3 regions of the Pseudomonas canadensis genome follow, and region 2 is predicted to be linked to each of the others. Evidence: predicted binding sites of a transcription regulator. Region 2 holds the regulator's gene; each other region holds the start of a gene.
What was found. Region 2 encodes FliA, which starts transcription of late flagellar genes. Its sites were predicted from a motif close to CTAAAGTTTNNNNNNNNNNNGCCGNTAA; they were not measured.
Positions count from the first base shown of each region.

Region 1: a site for FliA is predicted at 1,577-1,604, ahead of RB216_RS28460 (methyl-accepting chemotaxis protein). Genes of this name have one in related genera too.
Region 3: a site for FliA is predicted at 3,052-3,079, ahead of flgM (flagellar biosynthesis anti-sigma factor FlgM). Genes of this name have one in related genera too.

Region 1 is NZ_CP133298.1:6,084,923-6,092,319, reverse strand. It holds gene RB216_RS28470 (NorM family multidrug efflux MATE transporter) at 1-453, opposite strand, end outside; gene RB216_RS28465 (LysR substrate-binding domain-containing protein) at 606-1,526, shown strand; gene RB216_RS28460 (methyl-accepting chemotaxis protein) at 1,704-3,680, shown strand; gene RB216_RS28455 (ABC transporter six-transmembrane domain-containing protein) at 3,684-4,598, opposite strand; gene RB216_RS28450 (TetR/AcrR family transcriptional regulator) at 4,710-5,294, shown strand; gene RB216_RS28445 (YifB family Mg chelatase-like AAA ATPase) at 5,291-6,787, opposite strand; gene RB216_RS28440 (MFS transporter) at 6,882-7,397, opposite strand, start outside.
Region 2 is NZ_CP133298.1:4,452,592-4,459,988, forward strand. It holds gene RB216_RS20535 (chemotaxis protein CheA) at 1-84, opposite strand, end outside; gene RB216_RS20540 (protein phosphatase CheZ) at 96-884, opposite strand; gene RB216_RS20545 (chemotaxis response regulator CheY) at 903-1,277, opposite strand; gene fliA (RNA polymerase sigma factor FliA) at 1,446-2,186, opposite strand; gene fleN (flagellar synthesis regulator FleN) at 2,183-3,016, opposite strand; gene flhF (flagellar biosynthesis GTPase FlhF) at 3,122-4,438, opposite strand; gene flhA (flagellar biosynthesis protein FlhA) at 4,451-6,565, opposite strand; gene RB216_RS20570 (DUF6124 family protein) at 7,047-7,289, shown strand; gene RB216_RS20575 (cold-shock protein) at 7,334-7,397, opposite strand, start outside.
Region 3 is NZ_CP133298.1:4,841,459-4,848,855, reverse strand. It holds gene RB216_RS22455 (MFS transporter) at 1-1,266, shown strand, start outside; gene RB216_RS22450 (flagellar brake protein) at 1,327-2,076, opposite strand; gene RB216_RS22445 (flagella synthesis protein FlgN) at 2,172-2,642, opposite strand; gene flgM (flagellar biosynthesis anti-sigma factor FlgM) at 2,691-3,014, opposite strand; gene flgA (flagellar basal body P-ring formation chaperone FlgA) at 3,156-3,920, opposite strand; gene RB216_RS22430 (chemotaxis protein CheV) at 4,015-4,947, shown strand; gene cheR (protein-glutamate O-methyltransferase CheR) at 4,992-5,819, shown strand; gene flgB (flagellar basal body rod protein FlgB) at 6,131-6,538, shown strand; gene flgC (flagellar basal body rod protein FlgC) at 6,542-6,985, shown strand; gene flgD (flagellar hook assembly protein FlgD) at 7,002-7,397, shown strand, end outside.

The sequences.
Region 1 (7,397 bases), 1.6 Mb from region 2:
GCCGCGCAAGGCCATGAAGCTCAAGTAGCCGGGCAGCGCGAACGGCAGGATCGTCAGGAATTGCCCGGCCGACTGCACGTTGGTTTCCGTCTGGCCGAATATCAGCAGCAGCGGCTTGAGGTTCCACAGCAGCAAGCCAGCCGCCAAGGCCATCAGCCAGGCGAGCCACAGTCCGGCCTGGGTAAGGCGGGTAGCCCCTTCGATATCACCGGCGCCGTGACGGATAGCGACAAGCGTGCCCACGGCGGCAATCACGCCGATGCAGAAAATCGACACGAACGAATAGCTCGCTGCGCCCAGGCCTCCACCGGCCAGGGCTTCGGGGCTCAGGCGCGCCATCATCAGGGTGTCGGTCAGCACCATCAGCATGTGCGCCAACTGTGAGGCAATCAACGGCCCTGACAACCGCAGAATGGCCCAGAGTTCGGTACGTGCCGGATGTTGCATGATCATCACACTCGAGAAATCGGAGGATTGGGGAAGGGTTGATTCTCGGCGCTCTCAGCACATTGCACAAAGGGATAAATGCGATCGTTCACATGATTAAAACTCATACCTGTTCGATTCTGGTAGGGTTTGCGCATTGCGCTGTCGGAGCCTTCCCTATGTCCCGTCGTCTTCCTCCTCTTTACGCTTTGCGGGCTTTTGAGGCCGCTTCCCGGCACAACTCCTTCACCCGCGCGGCGGAGGAGTTGTCGATCACGCAAAGTGCGGTGAGTCGACATATCCGCACGTTGGAAGAGCACTTCGCCTGCCGCCTGTTCCAGCGCAGTGGCCGCACCTTGCAGCTCACCGAAGCGGCGCGCCTGCTATTGCCCGGCGTGCGCGAAGGTTTCGCCGCGCTGGAGCGGGCCTGCCATACCTTGAATGCCGAAGACGACATCCTGCGCATGAAGGCGCCGTCCACCCTGACCATGCGTTGGCTGTTGGCGCGGCTCAGCCGTTTCCGGGCATTGCAGCCAGGCAACGAAGTGCAACTGACCAGCGCCTGGATGAGTGTGGACGAGGTGGATTTCAACCAGGAGCCGTTCGACTGTGCGGTGCTGCTGAGCTACGGGCATTTTCCGGCGGATTGGGAGGCCAGTTATCTATTTCCGGAATTGCTGATCCCCGTAGGTGCGCCAAATCTGCTGGAGGATGGGCCCTGGGATGCGGCGCGCCTGGCCACCGCCGAACTGCTGCACCCCACGCCTGACCGTCGCGATTGGCGCAACTGGCTGGAGCGCATGGGCTTGTCATCACAGGTGTCGCTCAAGGGCGGACAGGTGTTCGACACCCTCGAACTGGGCATGATCGCCGCCGCGCGAGGTTACGGCGTCTCCATGGGAGACTTGCTGATGGTGGCCGAAGATGTGGCCCAGGGGCGGCTGAGCCTACCCTGGCCGACGGCGGTCGCCAGTGGCGAAAATTATTACCTGGTGTGGCCGAAAACCCGCCCCGGCGGCGAGCGATTGAGGCGTTTGGCGGAGTTTCTGCAGGCCGAGGTCAAGGCGATGGAACTGCCGCCAGTCGAACGCCTCGATTGAGTGCTCGCAGACCATTCGTGCAATCGTTTGCGCGATACCCCTGTGATTCGCTCAAGTATTGCCTCGGCCCGCCGAAGTAGGTGTGTTGGAACCATCGTGCACCAACGCTACCCACTAGATAATTTGCCGAGCAGCGCTATGAGATCAGGATGATCCTGGCCTCGGCCAGGAGCTGTCATGTCTCAACCTCGTGCTCGGATTGCCTCCCAGTTAGGCCTCGCGTTAGCGGTGATTCTGGCTGTCGTCATCAGCGGCAGTACGGTGTTTGCCTTGCGTTCTCTCGACTCCGCCAACCTCGCGACCCGCGAGGAACACCTGGCCAGTGAGGCGCGCTTGCTCGCCGACCAACTCAATACCTTCCACAGCACCTTGCGCGAAAGTACCCAGCGTTTGAGCGGGCTGTTTGAAAAGCGCTTCGGCGCGGGCTTGAGTGTGCATGCAGACCAGCCGGTGACTGTGGCTGGGGTACAAACCCCTAGCCTGTACCTGGGCAGTGAAGTGCTGAACAACAACTTCGATGAAGTGGATGAGTTCAAGCAGATGTCCGGCGGCGTGGCCACGGTGTTTGTGCGCAGCGGCGAAGACTTCATCCGTATCAGCACCTCCTTGACCAAGCAGGACGGCAACCGTGCCATCGGTACGGTGCTGGATCGTCAGGGGCCAGCCTATCAGCGCGTGCTCGGCGGCCAGACCTACATCGGCCGTGCGGTGTTGTTCGACCGCTCCTACATGACCCAGTACAGCCCGGTGCGTGACAGCAGCGGCCAGGTCATCGCCGTGTTGTTCATCGGGTTTGACTACACCGATGCGCAGAATGCCCAATTCGAGAACCTCAAGCGCTTCCGTATCGGCCAGACCGGCTCCCTGGCGTTGCTGGACGAGCAGAAGCGCTGGCTGGTGCCGCCGGCTGGTGTGCAGGCGCTGGACCAGGCGATCCCGGTGATGCTGGACCTGGCCAAGGCGCCGGGTTCGGGCCGCTTCTGGGCGGACAAGAACGAAGACTTCTACAGTGTCTCGGTGCCCTTCGAAGGCGGGCCATGGGCAGTCGTCGCGAGCATGCCCAAGGCTGAGATTCGCTCGGTGACGTGGGACGTCGGCATCCGCCTGGTGATCGGTAGCGTCCTGGCCATGTTGCTGGCGGTCGGCGCAACGGTTTGGCTGCTGCGTAGCAAATTAGCGCCGTTGGGCGACCTGGTGCGCCAGGCCGAAGCCTTGGGTGCGGGTGACTTGAGCGCACGCCTGAATGTGTCCAGCCATGACGAAATCGGTCAACTGGCGCGCAGCTTCAACCAGATGGGTGAAGCGCTGTCGACCATGGTCTCGCATATCCGCAAGGCGGCCGAAGAGGTCAACAGCCGCGCCCAGGCGTTGTCCGGGTTGTCCGGTGGTGCGTATGAAGGCATGGAGCAGCAGTCCGGCGAGATCACCAGCATGGCCGGCGCGGTAGAAGAGTTCAGCGCCACCTCGCTGAACATCGCCGACAATATGGGCAGCACCGAACGGCTGGCCCAGGAAAACGCCCAGCAAACCCGTATCGGGCGCAACTCGATGCAAGAGGCTTCGTCGTCCCTGGAACACATCGCCACCGCCCTGAACAGCACTGCCACGGTGATCAACACTCTCGGCCAGCGCTCCCAGGAAATCGGCGGGATCGTCGGTGTGATCACCTCGATTGCTGAACAAACCAACCTGCTGGCACTCAACGCCGCCATCGAAGCCGCACGCGCGGGTGAGCAAGGCCGAGGCTTTGCCGTGGTCGCCGATGAGGTACGCAACCTGGCGTCGCGTACCCGCGAGGCCACCGACGAGATCTCCGGGATGATCCAGAGCATCCAGCAGGAAACCGGCAACGCCATCAGCACCATGGAGCGCGGCAATGTGTTGATGCAGGAAGGCCTTTCGCGTAACGCCGATGTGGCGTCGGCCCTGGCGCGCATCGACGAGCAAAGCCGCTCGGCCGGTCAGCAGTTCGCGGCGATCACCACCGCCACCCAAGAGCAGAGCAGCACCGCAACCTTGCTCAGCAGCAACCTGCAGAGCATCGCGCTGGCCAACAGCGAGCAGCGCGAAGTGGTGTCGAACCTGGCGATCACCGCCAAGGAACTGGAGACCCTGGCGGCAGGCTTGCGGCATGAGGTGGATCGGTTTCGTTGAGACCTAGCGGTCGCCCAGCCCTGGGTCCACGCGCTTGCCGATGTCCTTGAGGCGCGCCAGTTGGTCGACCATGCCTGGGGCTTCGTCCATGCTGGTGACGAAGGTCCACAGGTAAGTCATGACCGCGTACACGTGACCGGCCTTGACGGCGGGGGACAAGGCCAGTTGGCTGATGGCGACCACAAATAGCAAGGCGGCCAGCGTACCGAGAAACAGGTACGCAGCGGCCTCGCGGTCTGACAGCCAGATCCGCAGGCGCGACAGCACCTGGTAGTGGCGGCGCAAGGTCGGCGCACCGACTTTTTCCACCAGGTCGATTTCCTTTTCCAAGCGGTTGTTCAGGCGCTCATGCAGCTCTTGGTTACGTTGGGCAAAGCGCGGCAACAGCGTGATGCACAGCACCAGTGCGCCCAAGCACGCAAGGCCGACCCAGGGCTCGATCACGATCAGCATCACCGCCGCGCCAATAATCGATACCAGCGCCGTGGCGATGATCGGCACGTGTTTCTCAAAGAAGTCGACGAATTCCCGTGCGAGCACCACCCGTGCCGCTGACTTGGAGGTGCTGTGGTTCTGCAGGCGCTGGTTCAGGATCACCGGCACCGCCAGGTCGGCGTAGATCCGGGTGAAGGTTCGGGTGTCCAGCGCCCGGCGTGCCGCACCGACGACCCAGAACGCCAGGACCACGGCGGCATAGAACAGAGCGTTGCTGGCATCGCCACGGATGATTGCATCCACCGCAAACCCGGCAAACAACGGGTATGCCAGCAGCAGGGCATTTTCCAGTGCAACCAATGACAGCGTGCCGAACAGCTTGCCGGGATAGGCTTTGGCGATCGCCTTGAGGGTTTGGCCGGCGGATTGCTGGCCGATTTTCTTGCTTTCTTCGATCAGGATTTGAGGAGTGACGGATGTCATGGGTGCACCAAAGGGATGATAGACGCTATTATTGAGCGACTGCTCAAGTATCCTTGAGCGCTCGCTCAAAAAGCAAGCGCCGCCTATCTGCCGGTGCCGAAAGGAATTGCCATGTCGCGTATCGACCGTAAAGACCAGATCATCGCCGCCGCCCTGGAGCTGTTTCGCAGCAAGGGGTTTGCCGATGTGTCCACCCGCGACCTGGCCGAACATGCCGGGTTGTCCCGTAGCCACGTTTATCACTACTTCAGTGATTGGAAGGAGCTGCGCCGCGAAGCCTTTGTGCGGTTTGCCAACGAACAGTTGGACGAAGTGCGGGCGCCTCTGGCAGAAGCACCACCTCTGGAAGCCTTCGTGCGTTTTCTGCGTGACTGCCTTCCGAGCACCGCGGATGCAGGCTGGGCGCTGTGGCTGGATGCCTGGGACGAAGCGATGCAAGACCCGCAAATGGCCCAGGCTTACCTGGTAATCAATGCTCAATGGCAAGGTATGCTCGCCGAAGTGATCGAGCGAGGTGTCGCTGCCAATGTCCTGCGTTGTGACTCGCCACAACGCGCCGCCCGCCAGATCTTTGCCGTGGCGATGGGCTACGCCGACGACTTGATGCTCAAACCCTCCACGGAATCGGCCGAGGCGGCCTTGGATGAAGTGATGGAAGTGGCGCGGTTGCTGCTCGACTTCCCAGAGTCACCCTAGCCAACAGCCGCGGGCCGATACTGCAACGCTTCCGCCAGATGCGCCCGGGTGATGCTATCAGCGTGCTCAAGGTCGGCTAAGGTACGCGCCACTTTGAGCAGCCGATGGGCTGCGCGCAGGGAAAGCGTCAGCCGTTCACAGGCGTTTTCCAGCCAGCATTCGTCGACCTTCGCCAGCTTGCAGTGCTTGCGTAGCCCCGGCAGATCAAGGAAAGCATTCGCACAGCCTTGGCGTTGCTGTTGGCGATCGCGGGCGTGGGCGACCCGTGCCGAGGCCTCGGCCGTGTTATCGCCCGCCTGCCGGGTAGGATTCAACGCGGTGGTTTCTCGCGCCACAGTGAGGTGCAAGTCGATGCGGTCCAGCAGTGGCCCAGAGAGCTTGTTGCGATAGCGCTGGATCTGCTCCGGCGTGCAGCGGCAGCGTCCGCTGGGTTCGCCCATGTACCCGCACGGGCAGGGGTTCATGGCGGCGACCAGTTGGAAGCGGGCAGGGAAGCTCACGCGGTCGCGGGCACGGGAAATTACGATATGCCCTGATTCCAGTGGCTCGCGCAGCACCTCCAACACTTTGCGGTCGAACTCTGGCAGCTCATCCAGAAACAGCACGCCGTGATGGGCCAGGGTGATTTCTCCCGGTTGCGGCTTTGACCCGCCCCCTACCAACGCCGGGCCCGACGCTGAATGGTGCGGTTGGCGAAACGGCCTGTGGGGCCAGTGGCTCAAGGGCGCCAGGCTGACAACCGACTGAATCGCCGCCACTTCCAACGCTTCCTGCTCACTCAACGGTGGCAACAAACCCGGCAGCCGGCTGGCGAGCAATGTCTTGCCGGTGCCGGGCGGGCCGCTGAACAGCAGGTTATGCGCCCCCGCCGCGGCAATCAGCAGTGCGCGCTTGGCAGCAAGCTGGCCCTGTACTTCGCTCAAGTCCGGGTAAGGCTTGTTCAGGTACAGCAAACCGTCGGATTTGTAGGGCTCGATAGGCTGATGTCCGTTCAGGTGCGCCACCACCTGCAGCAAATGATCCACGGCGATCACTTTCAACCCCGACGCCAGGCAAGCTTCCTCGGCATTCGCCCGCGGCACTATCACGGTGCGTCCGGCCTTGCGTGCCGCCAAGGCCGCCGGCAGCACGCCTTTCACTGCCCGCACTTCGCCGGACAGTGCTAGTTCTCCCAGGCATTCCACGTCGTCGAGCGTCAACGCCGGCACCTGCGCGCTGGCCGCCAGGATTCCCAGGGCAATCGCCAGGTCAAAACGCCCGCCGTCCTTGGGCAGGTCGGCGGGCGCCAGGTTCAGCGTGATGCGGCGGGCAGGGTATTGCAGCGCAGAATTGAGAATGGCGCTGCGCACCCGGTCCTTGCTTTCCTTGACCGCCGTTTCCGGCAAGCCCACCAGCGTCAGGGATGGCAAACCATTGGCCATATGCACTTCGACGGTGACGGCGGGGGCTTCCACGCCAATCTGGGCGCGGCTGTGGACGATGGCGAGGGACATGCTCGTTCCTTGAACAATGGAGACCGCTTCCTGCGGTTTCTCAAAGGTAGTCGAGGGAACGGAAGTACAACGAATCAGACTTTTACAGGACGTATCAACGTGCAAAGGCGCCGGGATACTTATCCAGGTAAGCGCTGTTGAGTTGAGTGTCTGGGGTGCGCATAAAGGTGCGGAAATCGGGAATCAGGAACACCAGCAGTGACAACCCCAGCACCATCGCCCCCAGCGACGCGATGGTCAGGGCGACGCCGAGGTAAGCGATCAAGCCATTCATGGCGAAACTGCCCAACGGGCTGGCTGCCGCGGACAGGAAGGACACGGTGGCGAACATCCGGTTGCGATGTTGCTTGGGGGTCGCCAGCAGCCTCACCGCAGAGGTCGGAATGTTGATCAGCATCAGGCCCACCCCACCGCAGAAAAACGCCAGGGGTACGACGACTATCGATGAGAGCGTGCCGGCCAGCCACATATTGCCGCCCAACAGCGCAAAGCCTGCGGCGACACACAGGTCGCGGGACACCCGATAGGTCAACCAACCGGTGATCTTGTAGCTGCCCGCCAGGATGCCCAGGCCGAAGCACGCATCCAGCAGGCCGAGGTAAGTGATCGG
Region 2 (7,397 bases):
CAGTTGCTCGGACAACTGCTCTAAAATTTCGCCGGCCTCTACAAGGAAATCCTGAAGGATTTCTTCATCGGCGCCGAAGCTCATGTGGGTGCTCCTTAGAAGCCTAAACTGGATAACAGGTCATCGACATCATCTTGACCCGATACAACGTCTTCACGTTTATCGGCATGAATCTGCGGACCTTCACCCTTGGCGAGATGTTTTTTTGGATCTTTTTCCGAGAGGATCGCTTCGCGGTCATGTTCAATACCGGCAAAACGGTCAACCTGGCCTGCCATAAGCACCAATTTGAGCAAGTTGCTTTCCACTTCGGTGACCAACTGGGTCACACGCTTGATCACCTGACCGGTGAGGTCCTGATAATCCTGGGCGAGCAGAATGTCGTTGAGGTTGCTGGAAACCGTGCGGTTTTCCTGCTCGCTGCGTGACAAGAACCCTTCGACCCGACGCGCCAATTCACGAAACTCTTCTGCGCCCACTTCGCGGCGCATGAAACGGCCCCAATCGTTGCTCAGGGCCTGGGCTTCGTTGGCCATGCCGTTGACCAGGGGCGTGGCGTTTTCCACCAGGTCCATGGTGCGGTTGGCCGCCGCCTCAGTCAGCCTGACCACGTAGGACAGGCGTTCGGTGGCATCGGTGATCTGCGAGATTTCCTCGGCCTGGGGCATATGCGGGTCAATCTGGAAATTGACGATCGCACTGTGCAGCTCGCGTGTGAGCTTGCCCACTTCCTGGTACAGGCCGCGGTCACGGGTCTGGTTGAGCTCATGGATCAACTGCACCGCGTCGCCGAATTGGCCTTTTTCAAGGCTGTCGACCAACTGGTGAGCATGCTTTTTCAGGGTCGACTCGAAGTCTCCCTGTGACGTTTCTTTATGCTCCATAGCTCCCCCGCGATGGCATTAGCCGTGGATGCGTTCGAAGATTTTTTCGATCTTCTCTTTCAAGGCCAATGCAGTGAATGGCTTGACCACATAACCGTTGACCCCGGCTTGGGCGGCTTCGATGATCTGCTCACGCTTGGCTTCGGCGGTCACCATCAGCACAGGCAGGCTGCGCAGCTTTTCGTCAGCGCGCACGTGGCGCAGCAAGTCGATGCCGGTCATGCCCGGCATGTTCCAGTCCGTTACCAGAAAGTCGATGCTCCCGCTGTTGAGGATCGGAATCGCCGTAATGCCGTCATCCGCCTCGACCGTGTTAGTGAACCCAAGGTCACGCAACAGGTTTTTTATGATCCGCCGCATCGTTGAGAAGTCATCAACGATGAGGATTTTCATGTTCTTGTCCAATTCGACCTCCAAGCAGTCTTAAACGCGCCCAGCACCTGGACGCGCCATTTCAATCAACAGGCATTACACAAAAAGGACTGCCGAGGGCACCACGGGTCGAACCCGCGAAGGCTGCTTGCCCTCGCGGTATCGTCTGCAGTGTCCCCACACTGCCTGTCAGCGCGCTCGCCACTCTCCCAAACGCCCCCGCAAGCGGGCTGCGCACTGGCTGTGCAACTGGCTGACCCGCGACTCGCTGACCCCCAGGACCTCACCGATTTCCTTGAGGTTCAGCTCTTCGTCGTAGTACAGCGCCAACACCAGTCGCTCACGCTCCGGCAAATTGGCAATCGCGTCCGCCAACGCCCCCTGGAAACGCTCATCTTCCAGGTCACGCGATGGCTCCATATGAGCGCTCGCGCCGTCCTCGTGCAGCCCTTCATGTTCGCCGTCCTGCAACAGGTCGTCGAAACTGAACAGGCGGCTGCCCAAGGTATCGTTCAAAATCCCGTAGTAATCGTCGAGACTCAATTGGAGTTCGGCCGCAACTTCGTGATCTTTAGCGTCGCGACCGGTTTTTGCTTCAATTGCGCGAATTGCATCACTGACCATGCGCGTGTTGCGATGCACCGAACGCGGCGCCCAGTCACCTTTACGTACTTCATCGAGCATCGCGCCACGGATACGGATACCCGCGTACGTCTCGAAACTCGCACCCTTGCTCGCATCGTATTTGGTCGACACTTCGAGCAGGCCGATCATGCCCGCCTGGATCAGGTCTTCGACCTGGACGCTGGCGGGCAGGCGTGCCAGCAAGTGATAGGCAATGCGCTTGACCAAGGGCGCGTAGCGCTCGATCAACTCGCCCTGACTGTCACGGGCAGACTTCTTGTACGCGTTGTAGCCAGTCGCTGTCATAGCACGGGTCCTGCGCTCGTCTGATGCACCAATCGCTCGACGAAAAACTCCAGATGCCCCCGAGGGTTGGCAGGCAACGGCCAGGTATCGACCTTCTGGGCAATAGCCTTGAACGCCAATGCGCATTTGGAACGAGGGAACGCTTCGTAGACTGCACGCTGCTTTTGCACAGCCTTGCGCACACACTCGTCGTAGGGAACTGCGCCGACGTATTGTAAAGCGACATCGAGGAAGCGATCCGTGACCTTGGTCAACTTGGCGAACAGGTTGCGCCCTTCCTGCGGGCTCTGGGCCATGTTGGCCAGGACGCGGAAGCGGTTCATGCCGTAGTCACGGTTAAGCAGTTTGATCAGGGCATAGGCGTCGGTGATCGAGGTGGGTTCATCGCAAACCACCAGCAACACTTCCTGCGCGGCGCGCACGAAGCTGACCACGGACTCGCCGATCCCGGCGGCGGTGTCGATCACCAGCACGTCGAGGTTGTCGCCGATATCACTGAAGGCCTGGATCAGGCCGGCATGCTGCGCCGGGCTCAGGTGCACCATGCTCTGGGTGCCGGAGGCGGCTGGCACGATGCGGATGCCACCGGGGCCCTGCAGCAGCACATCGCGCAGCTCACAGCGGCCCTCGATCACATCGGCAAGGGTGTGTTTGGGTGTCAGCCCCAGCAGAACGTCCACGTTCGCCAAGCCCAGGTCAGCATCCAGCAGCATGACACGACGGCCAAGCTCTGCCAGGGCCAGGGACAAATTCACTGACACGTTAGTTTTCCCGACGCCACCTTTGCCGCCGGTCACCGCGATCACCTGTACGGGATGCATGCTGCCCATTTTATTTCTTTACCTTGTCTTGCTTAGACGCAGGCTACATGGCTTGGCCGCGTGAATCGCTTGCAGACCATCGATGTAGATACATTTCACGGTGTTCATCCTGCCTCAACCGACCCGTTTTGCCGGGCTGTGGTAGAGGTCGGCGAACATATCGGCCATCGCTTCCTCGCTAGGCTCTTCTTGCATTTGCACGCTGACTGCACGGCTGACCAACTGATGACGGCGCGGCAGATGCAGATCATCCGGGATCCGCGGCCCGTCGGTCAGGTAGGCGACCGGCAATTCATGACTGATGGCCAGGCTCAGCACCTCGCCCAGGCTCGCGGTTTCATCGAGCTTGGTGAGAATGCAACCGGCCAGGCCACAACGCTTGTAACTATGATACGCAGCGGTAAGAACCTGTTTCTGGCTGGTGGTTGCAAGCACCAGGTAATTTTTCGACTTGATGCCACGCCCCGCCAGGCTTTCCAACTGCATGCGCAATGCCGGGTCGCTGGCTTGCAGGCCGGCAGTATCGATCAATACCACGCGTTTGCGCAGCAGCGGGTCGAGGGCGTTGGCCAGGGACTGGCCCGGGTCGACATGGGTCACCGACACATTGAGGATCCGGCCCAGGGTCTTGAGCTGCTCCTGGGCACCAATACGGTAGCTGTCCATGCTCACCAGCGCGATATTCTGCGCGCCGTATTTGAGGACGTAGCGGGCAGCCAGCTTGGCCAGGGTGGTGGTCTTGCCCATGCCGGCGGGGCCGACCATGGCGATCACACCGCCTTCTTCCAGGGGTTCGATTTCCGGGGTAACGATCATCCGCGCCAGGTGGGCCAGCAACATGCGCCAGGCCTGGCGAGGCTCTTCGATTTCGGTGGTCAGCGCCAGCAGGTCGCGGGACAACGGGCCGGACAGGCCGATGCGTTGCAGGCGACGCCACAGGTTGGCTTGTTGCGGCTTGCTGCCTTGCAGCTGGTTCCACGCCAGCGAGCCCAACTGCACTTCCAGCAGTTCGCGCAGGCCGTTGAGTTCAAAGCGCATCGAATCAAACACGCGCTGGTCAACCGCAGGCGCCGGAGCAGGCGCAGCAGGACGCGGCGGTTCTTTGAAGGTGGGCTCGACCAGCGGCTCGGCAGCGGTCAGTGGCAAGCCGGCGAACAACTGGCGATTGGTGGTGGCATCGCTGTCGCCGCGCATGCTCAGTTCAGCCTGGGCCGAAACGATGCGCGAGGCGGTTTTGCGCAGCTCGTCTTCGAGTTCCATGTTCGGTACACGCGGCGCCAGCGCCGAGGGGGTGTAATCCAGGGCAGCCGTCAGCTCGACACCGCCGGCAATACGACGGTTTCCGATAATCGCGGCGTCGGCGCCCAGCTCATCACGCACCAGTTTCATGGCCTGACGCATATCGGCGGCGAAAAAACGCTTCACTTGCATAACCCACTACCCTCAGCCGTTGGGCCCTACTGTCGCGACGATAGTCACTTGCTTGTTGTCAGGAATTTCCTGATAAGCCAAAACGTGCAAATTCGGTACTGCCAAACGCCCAAACCGCGACAACATCGCCCGGACGGGGCCTGCCACCAGCAGAATCACCGGCTGGCCCTGCATTTCCTGGCGTTGTGCGGCGTCGATCAACGAACGCTGCAGCTTCTCAGCCATGCTTGGCTCCAGCAGAACGCCCTCTTCCTGGCCTTGTCCTGCCTTCTGAATACTATTGAGCAATATTTGTTCCAACCTTGGTTCCAAGGTGATCACAGGCAGCTCGGAGTCAAGCCCTACAATGCTTTGGACGATTGCACGCGACAATCCGACGCGCACCGCAGCTACCAGGGCGGCAGTATCTTGACTCTTGGCGGCATTGTTGGCGATGGCCTCGGCAATGCTGCGGATATCGCGTACTGGCACCTGTTCGGCCAACAGCGCCTGCAACACCTTGAGCAACTGCGACAGCGACAGAATGCCCGGTACCAACTCTTCGGCGAGTTTTGGCGACGCTTTGCCCAGCAAACCCATCAATTGCTGGACTTCCTCGTGGCCGATCAACTCGTGGGAGTGTTTGTACAGGATCTGATTAAGGTGAGTCGCGACCACAGTGCTGGCGTCCACCACGGTGTAACCGAGGGATTGCGCCTGGCTGCGCTGGCTGATTTCGATCCAGACCGCGTCCAGGCCAAAAGCCGGATCTTTGGCGGTAATGCCGTTGAGGCTGCCGAACACCTGCCCGGGGTTGATCGCCAGTTCGCGGTCCGGGTAGATCTCGGCTTCGGCCAGGATCACGCCCATCAGGGTCAGGCGATAGGCACTTGGGGCCAGGTCGAGGTTGTCGCGGATGTGCACGGTGGGCATCAAAAAGCCCAGGTCCTGCGACAGTTTCTTGCGCACGCCCTTGATCCGCGCGAGCAATTGGCCACCCTGGTTGCGGTCCACCAGCGGGATCAAGCGGTAGCCGACTTCCAGGCCGATCATGTCGATCGGGGTTACGTCATCCCAGCCAAGCTCCTTGGTTTCCTGGGCGCGGGCCGGGGATGGCAGCAGTTCCTGCTGGCGGGCGATCTCTTGCTGGGCGATGACTTTGACCTGGTTCTGCTTTTTCCAGAACAGGTACGCGGCGCCGCCAGCCAGGGCCGCCATGCTCAGGAATGACACGTGCGGCATGCCCGGCACGATACCCATGATCGCCATGATGCCCGCCGCCACGGCCAGGGCCTTGGGCGAAGCGAACATCTGCCGGCTGATCTGCTTGCCCATGTCTTCGGAGCCCGAAGCACGGGTCACCATGATGGCCGCCGCTGTTGATAACAACAGTGATGGCAATTGCGCCACTAAACCGTCACCGATGGTCAGCAACGCGTACACCTTGCCCGCATCGCCGAAGGTCATGCCGTGCTGGAAGATACCCACGGCCATGCCGCCGATGAGGTTGATGAACAGAATGAGCAGACCGGCGATGGCGTCACCGCGCACAAATTTGCTGGCACCGTCCATGGAACCGTAGAACTCAGCCTCCTGGGCGACTTCCAGGCGACGGGATTTGGCTTGGTTCTGGTCGATCAGGCCGGCGTTGAGGTCGGCGTCGATGGCCATCTGTTTGCCGGGCATCGCGTCGAGGGTAAAACGCGCGCTCACTTCGGAGATGCGCCCGGCGCCTTTGGTGACCACCACGAAGTTGATGATCATCAGGATCGCGAACACCACGATACCGACCACGTAGTTACCGCCGATCACCACCTCACCGAAGGCCTGGATCACCTTACCGGCAGCGGCATGGCCGTCCTGGCCGTGCAGCATGACCACACGGGTCGACGCCACGTTCAGCGCCAGGCGCAGCAGGGTCGCCACCAGCAGAATGGTCGGGAATACCGCAAAATCCAACGGCCGTAGGGCGTAGACGCACACCAGCAGGACGACGACGGACAGCGCAATGTTAAAGGTAAAGAACACGTCGAGCAGGAACGGCGGCATCGGCAACATCATCATTGCCAGCATCACCAGCAACAACAACGGCACACCCAGATTGCCTCGCGAGAGGTCAGTCAGGGTGCTGCGGGCGTTGCCGAGCATTTGAGAGCGATCCACCACCGGTATTCCTCGTGTCCTTTGAAGCAAAGTTTTGACGCAATTGGGCGTCTTGCAGGCGGTATTGCAAGAAGCCTTCCAACTTTTGCTTTGGCCCTTCGATGACCTCCCAAGCGACCAAGCAAGCCCGCTCCCACATTTTGGATTTGTGTTCACCGGCCGCTACCGAGGAAATTTCCGACAAGGTTTTGGGGTTGCCCCTAGGAAAGCCGCTCTCTAGTCTCCGTACACCGCTGCAAACGCAGTGGTCGGGCGTCGCGGCCCGGTTTACTACGGAACAAAAGCACCATCTCCCTTTCAGTAAGCGGTTTTTTATCGTCTACTGTGCGGCGCTATGGCGGCTGTGCGCGGGATACCTTCGGGTATGCCGGGTTGTTCCTAGACCGGTCCGCGAACCTGCGTACAGTTGCCACCCTCCATCGCGTCGCGGCGATCAGTGGCGGCTCCACTTTTTAGGAACCTCACAATGATTAAACCCACCCCAAATCCCCCCATCAGTCTGTTTACCGTCGTAGACACTCTCAAAACCGAAGACCTGCTGGTCAACCTCACCGAAACCCTCGCCTCGGCCGACGCGCTGATGAGTGATTTTGCGTTTGAATTGGAAGGGCCAAAACGCGAAGGCGCGCTGGGTGTTGCACAGTTGATTGGGCTGGCAAAGCTGCTGGCTGACAGAGTGTTGGCGGACAGCGAGCACTTGATGGCCTGAGGGCGGATCGTTCCTGCACTACCCTGCGGGAACGATCATCAAGCTCATAGGACGCGGACGTTCTCGGCCTGAGCGCCTTTGGCCCCCTGCGTTACCTCGAACTCTACT
Region 3 (7,397 bases), 390 kb from region 2:
CTGTGGGTGGGTGCGTTGATGGCGGCCAACTATTTTGGCCTGGTACTGGGTGGCAAGATCGGGCACCGCCTGATTGCCCGGGTCGGGCATATCCGCGCCTATGCAACCTGCGCCGGGATTGTCGGTGCGGCCGTGCTGGGCCATGGCCTGGTCGACTGGCTGCCGGCGTGGATCGTGCTGCGGATGATCGTGGGCCTGGGCATGATGTGCCAGTACATGGTTATCGAGAGCTGGCTCAATGAGCAGGCGGACGCCAAGCAGCGTGGCGTGGTGTTCAGCGGTTACATGATCGCTTCCTACCTGGGCTTGGTCCTCGGTCAACTGATCCTGGTCATGCACCCTCAGCTTGGCCTTGAATTGCTGATGCTGGTGGCGCTGTGTTTCGCCCTGTGCCTGGTGCCGGTGGCCATGACCCGGCGGATTCACCCGGCGCCGCTGCATCCTGCGCCGATGGAGCCGCGCTTCTTTATCAAGCGCGTGCCGCAGTCGTTGAGTACAGTACTTGGGGCGGGTGTAATCGTGGGCTCGTTCTACGGCCTGGCGCCGCTCTATGCCTCTCAGCAAGGCTTGACCACCGAGCAGGTGGGTCTGTTCATGGGTAGCTGCATTTTCGCCGGCCTGTTGGTGCAGTGGCCGTTGGGCTGGTTGTCGGACCGTTATGACCGTGCGCTGCTGATCCGTTGTTTTGCCCTGTGCCTGGCGGTGGCTGCATTACCGCTGGCGATAATGACTCAGGTGCCGCTTGAAGTGTTGTTCGTGGCGGGCTTCCTGTGTTCGCTGGTGCAGTTCTGCCTGTATCCACTGGCGGTGGCGTTCTCCAACGACCATGTGGAAGGTGACCGCCGCGTGTCGCTAACGGCGATGCTGCTGGTGACCTATGGCGTCGGCGCGAGTGTCGGGCCGTTGCTGGCGGGTGTGGTGATGAAGATGTTCGGTAGCCACATGCTGTATGCGTTTTTCAGCCTGTGCGCGTTGATCCTGGTGTGGCGTATCCGGCCAAAAGCTGTGACCAACCTGCATCAGGTGGACGATGCACCGTTGCATCACGTCGCGATGCCCGACAGCATGTCCAGCTCGCCGCTGGTGGCCGCATTGGACCCGCGTGTGGATGAACAGGTGGTGCAGGAGCAAATGCAAACCGCCGTCCCGGACGCTGAGCCGCAAACGGATCCGAACCCAGAGCCGGATGAGCCGCTCTTTGAAGGGCCGCCTGAACCCGTGGGACCAGACGAGCACCCTCACGACTTGAGCCGGGCGCGTCCCTGAAAGCAAAAACGGGCAGATCCCATCAGGATCTGCCCGTTTTTTTGCCGCGATCTTTAAGTTTTAAAAATCATCGTCTTTGTCGAAGCGCCGTGCTTCGCGTTGCAGCTGATACACAAAACGCTCGACTTGGCGCTGCACCAAGCCACTCATATTGTGGAAGCGCACACCGGCGAAGGTGGTATTGATCTTCTCTTCGAAGTGCAGGTAACGCAGTTCGACCGAGGTGGTCATGCTGCCAAAGGGCAGGGCGGCGATAAAGCGGTCGTAGACCTGGCCCAGTTGCAAGCGCTCGGAGATATCCCCTTCAAAGCGCAGCTTGCAGCCGGTGGCGGAAATATCCAGCAGCTTGCCGCTGATCGGTGCCTTGAGCTTCTCGCCGCCCAGTTCGATGTTGACCAGTTGGGCCAGTTTCAAGGCGGCGCGGAAGGCATTGCGGCGCTGGTGGTAGACCACTTCGTCGGGCATGCCGCCGGTGTAGATGCGGTGGCCGTCTTTTTCACTGATGGTGTAAGTACCGTTACTTTCCCATGCGACGCGCACGCCTTCATGAAAACCTTCGATACGAAACGGCTCGCCGCTTTCGAGGAAGCGCTCACCGTCACGCGGAATCATTTCGTCCAGTGCCAGGGTCTTGCTGTCCCGGTCCACGTCGACCAGGTAGCTCTGGAAGCGCTGGCTGCGCTCATGAAAGGTGATGATCAGCGGGTCATGGCTGTCTTGCAGCATCCGCAAGGTGCTGGCGATTTCCAGAGGCGTGGTGAGGACCTTGGGTGGCTGCGGGGCATCTTCCGCATTAAGGGCGTTGAACACGGTTCTTCCATCTCCAGACAAAATACGACTACACGCAAGAGCAGGCATTCTGCCAGTATGTGGCGCGCCTTGGATAGGTGCGCTGTAAACCGGCGTCAGGCTTGGCTGCGGGTGCTTGGCTTGACCAGGCGCGAGGTGGAACCCTGGGCATTGTAAAGCGCCGGAGGCTCTCCGCCGTGAAGTATACGCAACTGGTTGGCGGTCGTGGCTTGCTGAAGCTGGATCGACTGACCGTTGAGCAGGTTAGCTTCCTGGCACTGGGTGAGCAATTGATTGAGTTCTTTGCTCTGGGCCAGTAGTTGATCGCCAACCGAAGAGTGGCTAGCCAGCTGCGTCAGGCCATCATGGTCTGCGGGCAGGCCCAGGCTGACGAGGATCTGGCTGCGTTTTTTGCCGTGCTGTTCCAGCAGGACAATCAGCGACTGCTTGCGCGCCAGGATTTCTTCCAGCAGGGGCATGTCCCGGCCGTAGAGGGCCAGGGATTCTTCCCTGAGCAGCTCGAGCAGCTGTTGCGTCGGCGCTAGATCATCAATGATCAGTTGAAGCAGATTTTCGTCGTGATGCATGGCTGGCCTTGGGGTTTAAGCGTCCAAAAGCCCTGCGCAGGCCTGTGCCTAGCGCTCGGCTTCGAAATTAAGCAGCTTGCTGGCTACACGGTTGCTGTCGACTTTATAGCTGCCATCGGCGATTGCCTGTTTCAATTCGGCCACACGGGCTTTATTGACCACCGGTTGATCGCGCAGCGAGTCAGTGACCTTCTGCAACTGTTGAGCCTCATTGCTCAGGTGTACGGATTCCCCGCTCTGGCTGACGCTGGCCTGTTCTGCCTTGGCGGGCGTTGGCTGGGCCTTGGCTTCTACGCTGTCTTTAGTGCCAGTAGCTCGCGTAGGGGCCGACGTTGTCGGGGTGTTATTTAAACGACTGAAATCGATGACCATGATCAAAAAACCTCTGGGTATTTGGACGCTTGCCATGTTTTCGGCCATACCCGGACAAACTTTAGGCTCGATTGACAATAAAACCTGCAGGCCGGCATCCAACCGACAGTGTAGGAAAAGCGCGCGCCCGATACCAGTAGTCTATAAAGCCACCTCCACCTGACCCGGTGCGGTGACCCGTGCCTTGATCACTCGGTTGGAGTTGAGGTTCTTCACGCGAATCTGTTCGCTCATGCCGCCATTGGACAGGGCTTCCCCCGGCATCTTTACCTGCAGCGCACCGCTGCTGGCGGAAATCACCACTTGGTCGCCCTTGCGAATCACCTCTGCCTGCTCCAGATGCACCAACGTGATGACCTGGTCGGTGACCACTGGTCGGGTCAATTTCTGCCCGACCGCCTGGTCGAGGGAGGTCAAGTAGCCCTGGCTGATCATGCTGATGTCGCGTTCGCGTAGTACCACGTCCTCGAAACCGATGATCCCGGTACGTTTGAGCGGGCGGGCAACCACCACCACATCACGGAAGAGCTTGACCTGCGCCGGTACGAAGACGGTCCAGGGCGAGGCGCCGTCGCAGCGCACCTTGACCGTCACACGGCCGATGGGCTGGGCGGGGCTTTCCAGGGTGGCTGTCAATTCCTTGTCGCACATGGGCATGCGCAGGCGTGGGTCCAACTGGTTGACCTGGATTTCATAACGCCCTGGTGTCTGGGTAGTTGCCAGATAATCTTCTACAGTGAACTCAAGAAAGCCTTGGGTGACGCCGATAAGTAGATCAGGCAAGGTGACGTTGTCTGCGCGGGCCGCGGTGCCCAGGCCGAAGGCAAGCAGCACCAGCGGTGCGCAAAGCAATGTGCGGTACCGTGTCAGGATGGGGCGTCGGGAAACTGTCGTTTTAATATCCATGACCAATAAATAGCAAAGGCCGTGCCGTTTAGAGTTGGGTGCGCGTCACTGTCCTTATAGGTATGGCCAAAGGTTTTAGCGTGGGAGTCAAGGCATGGCAGGAGTAATGGATTCAGTAAACCAGCGCACACAGCTGGTAGGGCAGAATCGCCTGGAGTTGTTGCTTTTTCGCCTGGATGGCAAGCAGTTGTATGGCATCAACGTGTTCAAGGTGCGGGAAGTGCTGCAATGCCCCAAGCTGACGATCATGCCCAAGTCGAGCCCGGTGGTGTGTGGCGTCGCCAATATCCGTGGCGCGACCATCCCGATTCTTGACCTGTCCCTGGCCACGGGTTCTGCGGGTTTGCAGGACCGTGAGAACCCGTTCGTCATCATTACCGAGTACAACACCAAGACTCAGGGTTTCCTGGTGCGCTCGGTGGAGCGCATCGTCAACATGAACTGGGAAGAGATCCATCCGCCGCCCAAGGGCACCGGTCGCGATCACTACCTCACGGCGGTGACGCGGGTGGATAACCAGTTGGTGGAAATTATCGACGTGGAGAAGATCCTCGCCGAAGTGGCACCTACCTCGGAATCGATTTCCGTGGGGGTGGTGGACGCCGAAACCGCGCACAAGGCGATCTCCCTGCGTGTATTGACAGTGGACGACTCCTCGGTGGCGCGTAAACAGGTGACCCGTTGCCTGCAAACCGTCGGCGTGGAAGTGGTGGCCCTCAATGATGGTCGCCAGGCGTTGGATTACCTGCGTAAGCTGGTGGATGACGGCAAGAAACCGGAGGAAGAATTCTTGATGATGATCTCCGACATCGAGATGCCGGAAATGGACGGCTACACCCTCACGGCCGAGATACGTAACGATCCACGCATGCAAAAACTGCATATCATCCTGCATACTTCGTTGTCGGGTGTATTCAACCAGGCGATGGTCAAGAAAGTCGGTGCCGATGACTTCCTGGCCAAATTCCGTCCTGATGACCTGGCATCCCGGGTTGTCGACCGGATCAAGGCAGCAGATCACGGCTAGGGGGATTTCCCCCTGGCGGTCACACGATTTAAGAGGCGGTATCATTGTCTACGGGTAATTTGGATTTCGAACAGTTCCGGGTCTTCCTGGAAAAAGCCTGTGGCATATTGCTCGGTGAAAACAAGCAGTACCTGGTATCCAGCCGTCTCAACAAACTGATGGAGCAGCAGGGCATCAAGTCGTTGGGTGAGCTGGTCCAACGCATCCAGGGGCAGCCGCGCAGCGGGCTCAAGGAAATGGTGGTCGATGCCATGACCACCAACGAAACCCTGTGGTTTCGCGACACCTATCCGTTTGAAGTGCTCAAGAGCAAAGTGCTCCCGGAAGCCATCAAGGCCAGCCCGGGCCAGCGCCTGCGCATCTGGTCGGCCGCCTGTTCCTCGGGGCAGGAACCGTACTCGATTTCGATGTCGATCGATGAGTTCGAGCGGACGAACATGGGCCAGTTGAAGGCTGGGGCGCAAATCGTGGCCACTGACCTGTCCGGCACCATGCTCACCAACTGCAAGACTGGCGAGTACGACAGCCTGGCCCTGGGCCGTGGCTTGTCGCAGGAGCGCCTGCAACGTTACTTCGATCCGAAAGGGGCGGGGCGCTGGGCGGTCAAGGCGCCGATCAAGAATCGTGTGGAGTTCCGCTCGTTCAACCTGCTCGACAGCTACGCCAGCCTGGGCAAGTTCGACATGGTGTTCTGCCGCAACGTGCTGATCTACTTCTCGGCCGAAGTGAAGAAAGACATCCTGCTGCGCATCCATGGCACGCTCAAGCGTGGCGGCTACCTTTTCCTGGGTGCTTCCGAAGCACTGAACGGTCTGCCGGATCATTACCAGATGGTGCAGTGCAGCCCGGGGATCATTTACCAGGCTAAGTAAGTCGTACGCGGTAAAAATGTGGGAGCGGGCTTGCTCGCGAAAGCGCAGTGTCAGTCGATGCATGTATCAACTGACAGACTGCATTCGCGAGCAAGCCCGCTCCCACATTTGTTTTTGCGGCAAACCTTTCAATAGCGGCAACCCGGATTGCCGCTTTACTGGCACCACGCGGAAACCCGTTGCCGCTTTTCTGGCATTGCCGCCCGGCAATCCGCCCCCAAGCCCTTTAAATACGGGCTTCCCACAAACTGGCACACACCTTGCTATAACCCAGTTAACGAAAAGCAGGTCAGCCCTTAAAGGTTTCCACCATGAGCATCAGCTTCGATAAAGCGCTCGGTATCCACGAACAAGCCCTGGGCTTCCGCGCCCAGCGTGCCGAAGTCCTGGCCAACAACATTGCCAACGCCGACACCCCGAACTACAAGGCTCGGGACCTGGACTTTTCCGCCGTGCTCGCTGCACAGCAGGACAAGACCAAGAACGGCACCTTCGCCTTGAACATGACCAACAGCCGTCATATCGAAGCCCAAGGCCTGAGCAATGGTGACGAGTCGTTGCTGTATCGCACGCCGATGCAGCCCTCGATCGACCAGAACACCGTCGACGCGCAGCTGGAGCAATCGGCCTACGCCGAGAACTCGGTGAACTTCCAAGCCAGCTTCACCCTGCTTAACAGCAAATTCAAAGGGCTGATGTCAGCCCTGCGTGGAGAGTAAGCCATGTCCCTGTCCAGTGTTTTCAATATTGCCGGCAGTGGCATGAGCGCGCAGACCACGCGTTTGAACACTGTCGCCAGTAACATCGCCAACGCCGAGACCGTGTCTTCGAGCATTGACCAAACCTACCGCGCCCGCCACCCAGTGTTCGCCACCATGTTCCAGGGTGGCCAGGCGGGCGGCAGCGATTCGTTGTTCCAGGACCAGGGTGCAGCAGGCTCCGGCGTGCAAGTGCTCGGTGTGGTCGAAGACCAGAGCAACCTTGAAGCCCGTTACGAACCCAACCATCCCGCCGCGAACGAAAAGGGTTATGTCTATTACCCCAACGTCAACGTGGTCGAGGAAATGGCCGACATGATTTCCGCCAGCCGCTCGTTCCAGACCAACGCGGAAATGATGAACACCGCCAAAACCATGATGCAGAAGGTCCTGACCCTGGGTCAGTGATAAGGGGCGCCAAATAATGGCCATTGTTGATACGAGTAACAACACGCCAGTCCAGGACCTTTTCAATTCCAAGGTCAAGACCGCCACAGACAACGCCAGCAGCTTGGGCGACGCTTCCAAGGCCGCGACCGGCAAACAGTCGCTGGGCAAGGATGCGTTCCTGCAACTGTTGGTTACCCAGCTGAAGAACCAGAACCCTCTGTCGCCGCAAGACAACGGCGCGTTCGTGGCTCAGTTGGCGCAGTTCAGCAGCCTGGAGGGCATCAATACGCTGAATGACTCGGTGAATGCGATCTCCAGCAACTTCAGCTCGTCGCAAGCGCTGCAGGCATCGTCGCTGGTAGGCCGCTCGATCATCATCCAGACCGACAAGGCCATGGTGGATACCAGCAAGAGCATGACCGGTTCGGTG